DNA from 2 places in the Pseudomonas sp. 05N36 genome. Region 1 is predicted to be linked to the other one. Evidence: riboswitches for the same ligand, from Rfam matches in the RefSeq annotation. Region 1 holds a riboswitch; the other holds the start of a gene.
The links. A riboswitch is a leader RNA that binds a small molecule or an ion and turns the genes downstream of it on or off. The one in region 1 is predicted to bind cobalamin.

Region 1 (4,296 bases):
ACGCGCCTTCGGGTAACTCGACCGCTTGCAGGGCCAGCGCGGCCAGGCGCTTTTGCATCACCGCATCACCGGCCAGCAGCCCTACCAACTCGGCACGCGTGCCATCGACATCGGTCAGTGAGTCGAGCAGGTACAGCATGCCGCCGCATTCAGCCAACAACGGTTTGCCAGCGCCGTGATGCGCGCGAATGGCATCGAGCATTGTGCGGTTTTCAGCCAACGCCACGTGGTGCAATTCCGGATAGCCACCGGGCAGATACAGGCTGTCCGCTTCTGGCAGTTCACGGTCATGGATCGGCGAGAAGAATCGCAACTCCGCACCCATCGCCCGCAGCAAGTCGAGGCTCGCGCCATACGTGAAGGCAAACGCTTCATCGCGAGCCACGGCAATTCGCACACCGGCCAACAATGGCTCGGCGGCAATCACGTCAGGTGCAGCGAACTCGACGGCGGGCGGCAACGCCACTTCGCAACTGCTGGCCAACGCTTCGGCGGCGGCGTCGAGGCGCAGATCGAGGTCATTCAATTCACTGGCCTGGACCAGGCCCAGGTGACGGCTTGGCAGTTCGATCCCGGTTTCCCGGGACAAAGCGCCATACCAGCGCAGGCCTTCGGTGAGGCTGCCTTCGAGCAATTGCGCGTGACGCAAGGTACCGACGCGGTTGGCCAAGACACCGGCAAACGGCAGGTCCGGCTGATAACGTGCGAGCCCCAACGCCAGCGCGCCGAAGGTCTGAGCCATGGCGGTGCCATCAATCACACCCAGCACCGGTACGCCGAAGTGCCGCGCCAGATCGGCGCTGGACGGCGTGCCATCGAACAGGCCCATGACGCCTTCGATCAAAATCAGATCAGCCTCAGCGGCGGCTTCCCACAACAGTCGACGACTTTCCTGCTCGCCGACCATCCACATGTCCAATTGATAGACCGGCGCACCGCTGGCGCGCTCGAGAATCATCGGGTCGAGAAAGTCCGGGCCGCATTTGAACACCCGGACCTTGCGCCCCTGATTGCGATGCAAACGGGCCAGCGCGGCAGTGACGGTGGTCTTGCCCTGACCGGAAGCCGGCGCGGCAATCAGTACCGCCGGGCAAAAGCGCGGCTCACTCACAGCTCTACGCCTTTCTGCGCTTTGATCCCGGCCTGGAAAGCGTGCTTGATCATGCCCATTTCGGTAACGGTGTCGGCCAGTTCGATCATTTCCGGCTTGGCGCCACGACCGGTGACCACCACGTGTTGCATCGGCGGACGCGCCTGCAAGTCGCTGAGCACCTGATCGAGGTCCAGATAACCGTGCTTGAGGGCGATATTCAGCTCATCGAGCACCACCAGACCAATGCCCGGGTCACGCAGCAATTCACGGGAGACTTCCCAGGCAGCTTCGGCGGCGGCGATATCGCGCTGGCGATCCTGGGTTTCCCAAGTGAAACCTTCGCCCATCACGTGGAAGCGCACTTGCTCCGGGAAGCGCCGGAAGAACAGCTCCTCACCAGTGCTGCTACGCCCCTTGATGAACTGCACCACGCCGCACTGCATGCCGTGGCCCATCGCCCGGGCGAGCATACCGAACGCTGAACTGCTTTTGCCCTTGCCGTTGCCGGACAGGACCAGCAGCAAGCCGCATTCATTCGGCGAGTTGGCAATACGCTCATCGATCACCGCTTTCTTGCGCAGCATGCGTGCCAGATGGCGTTCGTCACGATCAGGGGAATCAGTCATGGGGGAGCTCTCCGTTGAGGCTGGATAACGGCGGGCAGGCATAGAAATAGACGGCAAGAAGCCTGGCATCGCCCACCGTGATGCCGCTGGATGGATCAGGCCGGTCTCCGGGCTCATGAGCGGCTTGCGCCTGACTGCGCGCCTTCCCATATCGACCTTCGACACAGTGGCTCAAAGCGCAGTTTTTACTCATTTACCGTTGCGGGGGCAGCGCCGGGATCGTCGCCCGCTCTGTCAAAGAACGCGCCCTCACCAGCTTCCCTGTTTCACTCGGTCGACCACTGGGTCACAGAGCACCTGAAACAAGTCGCGAAGGTTAGAGGGTTGGGGGTGGAGCGTCAATTAAAGCCGGGGGCTCATCGACAGATAGAAACCGACCCCGATCAATAAACTGGCGCCAATCTTGCGCCACACTAAAAGCGATGATATCAAAGAGCCACAACCTTATATTACAAGAACAAAGAGGGGGAGCAACATGCAAGGCATGATCATCAGTAACCCGAAGCTGGAATTCCTGCGCCCGGTGCTGGAGCGCTGGTTCGAGTGCATCGACCGCTACAACGCAGTACGCGGCGATAACGAAAGCCCTTACTGGTTTGACGAACGCGCCAACCTGAGCCTGCTTTCGGCGGCAGCGTGGATGGCTGAAATGGTCACCCTCGAACAGACTCCGACGAAAAAGCAGATCGAGGAAGGCGAGCGCAATGGCCGCGCCGACCTGTTTATCGCCAGCAAAGAAGAACGCGCCTACCTTCAAGCCACGCAACGCTGGCCGCGAGTCAACAACCTGAATCTGACCCAGGCCTTGCACGACGTCGTGAGCGATGCGAAAAAAATCAGCTATGCCAGTGACCTGAAACTCGGCTGCCTGTTCGTTGCCCCGCAAAAGACCCAGCACAGTCCTACGCCGGAAGAGCTCCAGGACATGGTCGACGACCTGCAAAAGGAACACACCTGCGCCGTGGCCTGGTACTTCCCCTACGCCTACCGCAAATTGCACAACGAAGCCGGCAACTACCATCCGGGCATCGCACTGCTGCTCAAAGAGGCTCGCGGCTGACAGGTTGAACCTTAGGCCAATCAGGGTCTAGCGCTTGCGGCACAAGGTCAAACCATCGCCCAGCGGCAACAACGACAGATCGACACGCGAGTCATCCTTCAAGGCGCGATTAAGCGCCTGGATGGCTCGGGTGTCTTCGCTCGCAGGATTGTCTTCCAGTACTCGCCCACTCCACAGCGTGTTGTCGAATACCGCCAACCCACCGCTTCGCAGCAGCCGCAGAGCGCTTTCCAGATACGCCGGATAGTTGGCCTTGTCGGCATCGATGAAGATCAGATCGAAACAACCACCCTGCCCTTGCTGCTCAAGTTGAGCCAGGGTTTGCAACGCGGGGGCCAAACGCAAATCGATGCGCCCGGCGAGACCAGCCTCCTGCCAGTAGCGGCGCGCCGTGGCGTTGTAGTCTCCGGGAAGGTCACAGCAGATCAACGAGCCGTCATCCGGCAAGGCGGTCGCCATGCACAAGGCGCTGTAGCCGGTGAAAGTCCCCACTTCGAGCAAGCGCCTGGCGCTCATCAGCTTGACCAGCAAGGCGAGGAACTGCCCCTGCTCGGGCGCCACCTGCCAGCGCGCCATGGGCAGCGCCTGGGTTTCGTCACGCAAGCGACGCTGCAGCGGCGTTTCGCGCAAGGAAACGTCGAGCAGGTAGTTATAAAGGGAATCGTCGAGATTGAGTGTGCGAGCGGTCATGACAACCTCTGCGAACTAGAAATTGTGCGCCAGATGCTCAGGCTCGATAACACGCTTGGCGCTCAGGTAGGCTCTCTGCCAATAGGCCTTGGACAAACTGTCGAGCTTCACCGTACCACCCGTGGCGGGAGCATGCACGAAGCGACCTTCACCGACGTAGATCCCGGCGTGGCTGACTTGCGAGCCGCCATTGGTGGCGAAGAAGATCAGGTCGCCGGTTTGCAGAGCCTCCAGGCCAATGTTCGGCGCTTGCATGCCGATCATCTCGCGAGTCGAGCGCGGCAAGGAAATACCCGCCGCATCGCGGTAGACGTAGCCGATCAGGCCGCTGCAATCGAAACCTGAATCCGGCGTATTGCCGCCCCAACGATAAGGCGTGCCGACCAGACCCAGCGCGCGAATCAGCACGTCTTCAGCGGCAGGCGAGAACGATTGGGCGGGAGCGAAAACCGGGGCGCGAACGACTTTGACAGGCGGCGGAGTACGGCTGGCACAGGCGCTGAGCAGCGCTGCGAGGAAGATAAGTGCGAGGCGGGCCGACATCGTCATGTGCAGAACATCCTGATCTGGCAGCGGCTTTCTCTGCCGAGCGGCTGAAAACAAAACCGCGTAAGCAGGGCTTACGCGGTTAGTTAGTCAACAATAGATCAGGATTCTAGCGGCTACGCGCCAAACTTCAAGTAAGACTTTAAGTTGGCCTTACAAAAAGTCCGCTTACTTGCGTGCCGTGACTGTCGTTGGGGCCATGGCGAGTGCCCGCTTGGCCTCAATGAAGGTCTTGCTCCAGTAGCTGTCGCCCAGGTTATCGACCCGGACACCACCGCTGC
Region 2 (4,296 bases), on a different contig from region 1:
AAGTCGACCGAGGCGTGATTCTGCACCTGCATCGGGTTGGCCAGGCGCAGGCTCGGGTAGTCCTCGGGCAACTGCTGCGCCGCTTCGGCGAGCAGCGCCAGGCTGGAGTCGCCGCTGCACAGAATCACCAGCTCGGCGGGGGTTTGGCCAAGGTCGGCAATGTTGTCATCCGAGACGAAACCGCCGGGCTGGGTCCTGAGCAGGTGCATGGATTAAACGCTGAGCGCGGCGCGCAATTGCGCTTCGAGCAAGGCGGCGTCGAGTTGCTGGCCGATCAGCACCAGACGGGTGCTGCGCGCTTCGTCTGCGCCCCACTGACGATCGAAATGCTTGTCGAAACGCGTACCCACGCCCTGGATCAGCAAGCGCATCGGCTTGCTCGGGATTGCGGCGAAACCCTTGACCCGCAGGATGCCGTGCTGGACCACCAATTGGGTCAGGGCATCGAGTAACAGGCTTTCGTCGGCTTGTGGCAATTCGATGGAAATCGAATCGAAGGCGTCGTGATCGTGATCGTCGTGGTCGTCGCCATCGTGGTGATGGTCGTGGTGGCTGTGGCGGCTGTCGATGTGTTCTTCGGAGCCGGCACCCAGGCCGATCAACACGTCCAGCGGCAAGCGACCGCTGCTGGATTCGATGATTTTCACCGCTGGCGGCAGTTCTTCGGCGACTTCCAGGCGCACTTTGGCCAGATCCGCCGGGCTGATCAGGTCGGCCTTGTTGAGGATCACCAGGTCGGCGCTGGCCAGTTGGTCGGCGAACAGCTCGTGCAGCGGCGATTCGTGGTCCAGGTTCGGGTCGAGTTTGCGCTGGGCATCGACCTGGTCCGGGAACGCGGCGAAAGTGCCGGCGGCCACGGCCGGGCTGTCGACCACGGTGATCACCGCATCCACGGTGCAGGCGCTACGGATTTCCGGCCACTGGAAGGCCTGGACCAACGGCTTTGGCAGGGCCAGACCGGAGGTTTCGATGAGGATGTGGTCGAGATCGCCGCGACGGGCAACCAGTTCGCGCATCACCGGGAAGAACTCTTCTTGAACGGTGCAGCACAGGCAGCCGTTGGCCAGCTCATACACGCGACCGTTGGCTTCTTCCTCGGTGCAGCCGATGGAACATTGCTTGAGGATTTCGCCGTCGATGCCCAGCTCGCCGAACTCGTTGACGATCACCGCGATACGCCGGCCCTGGGCGTTATCGAGCATGTGTCGCAGCAAGGTGGTTTTGCCCGAACCGAGGAAACCGGTGACGATGGTGACGGGAAGTTTGGCCAGTGTTTTCATCGGATGCCCTTTGGCAAGGTGGCGGGCATACGGGACGACAACCGGCGGCGCTTGAGCGCGCGGAAGAATTCGCCACCGGATCACCCCGCCCGGTTGTAGTGAGAATCTGTATCGAGGCAGGTCTCCTGGCTGACGGTGGGCCAGTCTTTCGACTGGCGGTTCCTGCACCTTCCCGCGCCTGAAAACAAAAGAGCGCAGTGGCATGGCAGAAACGAAACCGTTCACAGTTGCGGGGGCAGCCGCGGCATCGACCGCGTTCCCTTCTTAGCTTCGGCGCACGCGCCAAAGAACCTCGAAAGCGCAAGGCTACGCATCGCATCGGGGCGGGTCAATGTTCGCCTGAGTTGTGCGTCGGCTGTGATGGCGCCATCGCGAGCAGGCTCGCTCCCACAGTTGACCGCGTTCCAATGTGGGAGCGAGCCCGCTCGCGATGGCAGCACCTCGGTCTCGCGTTGAGAACGCTTGCCAATTGACGCCCCGCCCTCGCCCATGCTCTCCTACACGCCTTGTTACGGGTGCCCTTCACAGGGTGAAACGGGAAACCGGTGAATCATGTGCTTTACTCAAAAGCCATGTCAGTCCGGTGCTGCCCCCGCAACGGTAAGCGAGCGAAGAATCAGATCCACTGTGCCAGCAGTTCGGCATGGGAAGGCGATTCTTGCAGGTTCGGCGAATGCCAGCCCCTCGTGAGCCCGGAGACCGGCCCGCAACACATCAATAACAAACCCGCGGTGGGCGGGCGCTGTTTCAGCCTCTGCGTGCCCGGCTCGCGGGGGTTTGCATGCGCTCGCTTCACCCACTGACTGACCAGAGGGAAGCGCCATGTCGATCATCAGCAGCACTCGCCACGTCACCGCCAGCACCACCTCCACCCTGAGCCAACGCCTCGTTGCCGCTATCAGCGCATCGATCCTGGGCGCGTGCCTTGTGTATTTCGCCGGCTTCTCGCACATCGACGCGGTGCACAACGCCGCCCACGATACCCGTCACAGTTCTGCTTTCCCGTGCCACTGAGACCTGCCGAGATGATCAAGCGTATAGCGCAAACCGCAGGTTTCACCGGCTTGCTGGCCGCCCTGCTGCTGACCCTGCTGCAAAGCTTCTGGGTCGCGCCGCTGATTCTTCAGGCGGAGACCTACGAAAAAGCCCCGGCGGCTGAAGTCCATGAACATGCCGAAGGCGCCATGGCTGGCCACACCCACGATGCAGAGGCTTGGGAACCGGAAGATGGCTGGCAGCGCGTGCTGTCGACCACTGGTGGCAATCTGGTGGTCGCCGTCGGTTTTGCGCTGATGCTCGCGGGTCTCTACACCCTGCGCGCGCCGACTCGCACTTCTCAAGGCCTGCTCTGGGGATTGGCCGGTTATGCGACCTTCGTCCTCGCACCGACCCTGGGTTTGCCGCCGGAATTGCCGGGAACTGCCGCCGCAGACCTGACACAACGGCAAATCTGGTGGATCAGCACGGCAGCGTCCACCGCTGTCGGTATCGCGCTGATCGTGTTCGCCCGGCATTGGCTGCTGAAAGTGCTCGGTGTCGCCATTCTGGCCGTGCCGCATATCATCGGCGCGCCGCAGCCTGAAGTGCATTCGATGCTGGCCCCTGAAGCCCTCGAAGCGCAATTCAAGATCGCCTCGCAGCTGACCAACGCCGCGTTCTGGCTGGCAATGGGCCTGATCAGCGCCTGGTTGTTCCGCCGCAAAAGCGATGATCAATATCACGCATGAGTGAAACGGGCGCAGCACCGACCCTGGTGGTCGGCCTGGGCTGCCAGCGCGGCTGCCCGGCCAGCACGCTGCGCACGTTGCTCGACCAGGCGTTGCAGGCTCATCACATCGAATTACAGGCGATCAAGGCCTTGGCCAGCATCGATCTGAAACGTGATGAGCCCGGTCTGATCGAGTTGGCCCGGCAACTGTCACTGCCACTGATCTGCTTCAGCAGCGAACAACTTTCCAGCTATCAACCGCAACTCAGCCATCGCTCGCAAATCGCCTTCGAGCGCACCGGCTGCTACGGCATAGCGGAAAGTGCCGCACTGGCCCTCGCCGAACAACTGGCGCAGGCACCGGCTAAACTGCTGATCCCGCGACAAAAATATGCCCAAGCGACGTTTGCGTTGGCCGGTGCTGCGTAAAATCCTCGATAATCCCCGCCTTCGATCATGAGCAATCTTCATCTGAAGCCTTGCTTTGACAATTTTTCACAGGAGCCGGCCATGACCGTCTACTTCATTGGCGCAGGTCCCGGCGACCCGGAACTGATCACGGTCAAGGGCCAGCGGCTGATTCGCAGCTGCCCGGTGATCATCTACGCCGGCTCGCTGGTGCCTGAAGCCGTACTGCAAGGCCATCAGGCCGAACAGGTGGTCAACAGCGCCGAATTGCACCTGGAACAGATCATCGAACTGATCAGAGTCGCCAACGACAAAGGCCAGGATGTGGCACGCGTGCATTCCGGCGATCCGAGCCTGTATGGGGCGATCGGCGAGCAGATTCGTTATCTGCGCGAGCTGAACATTCCGTTTGAAATCATCCCTGGCGTCACCGCCACTGCTGCGTGTGCAGCGCTGTTGGGTGCCGAGCTGACGCTACCGGACATCTCTCAAAGCGTCATCCTGACCCGCTACGCCGACAAGACTGCGATGCCGCCGGGCGAAGAATTCAGCAGCCTGGCCCGGCATGGCGCGACCATGGCGATTCATCTGGGGGTCAATCACCTGGAAAAAATCGTCGCGCAGCTGCTGCCGCATTACGGCGCGGATTGTCCGATTGCGGTGGTTCATCGGGCCAGCTGGCCGGATCAGGATTGGGTGGTGGGAACGCTGACAGACATCGCCGAAAAGGTTCAGGCCAAGGGGTTTCGGCGTACGGCGCTGATTCTGGTGGGTCGGGTATTGGGCAGTGACACCTTCAGCGAATCGTCGCTGTACCGCGCGGGGCATGCACATTTGTACAGGCCTTAGGCCCCCATCGCGAGCAGGCTCGCTCCCACAGGGGATACTCGGTCAAATGTG

Region 2: linked by a shared signal. The riboswitch ahead of cobW (cobalamin biosynthesis protein CobW) and the one ahead of cobO (cob(I)yrinic acid a,c-diamide adenosyltransferase) in region 1 are both predicted to bind cobalamin.

What each region holds. Positions count from the first base shown of each region.
Region 1 covers NZ_JBFTNH010000018.1:82,138-86,433, reverse strand. The annotation lists gene AC1DIH_RS21360 (cobyrinate a,c-diamide synthase) at 1-1,111, opposite strand, end outside; gene cobO (cob(I)yrinic acid a,c-diamide adenosyltransferase) at 1,108-1,719, opposite strand; cobalamin riboswitch at 1,801-2,035, opposite strand; gene AC1DIH_RS21350 (hypothetical protein) at 2,195-2,779, shown strand; gene AC1DIH_RS21345 (class I SAM-dependent methyltransferase) at 2,807-3,469, opposite strand; gene AC1DIH_RS21340 (C40 family peptidase) at 3,485-4,018, opposite strand; gene AC1DIH_RS21335 (C40 family peptidase) at 4,184-4,296, opposite strand, start outside.
Region 2 covers NZ_JBFTNH010000023.1:87,284-91,579, forward strand. The annotation lists gene cobN (cobaltochelatase subunit CobN) at 1-209, opposite strand, end outside; gene cobW (cobalamin biosynthesis protein CobW) at 213-1,280, opposite strand; cobalamin riboswitch at 1,379-1,590, opposite strand; cobalamin riboswitch at 1,777-2,002, shown strand; gene AC1DIH_RS24345 (CbtB domain-containing protein) at 2,103-2,294, shown strand; gene AC1DIH_RS24350 (CbtA family protein) at 2,306-3,007, shown strand; gene AC1DIH_RS24355 (cobalamin biosynthesis protein) at 3,004-3,417, shown strand; gene cobM (precorrin-4 C(11)-methyltransferase) at 3,499-4,245, shown strand.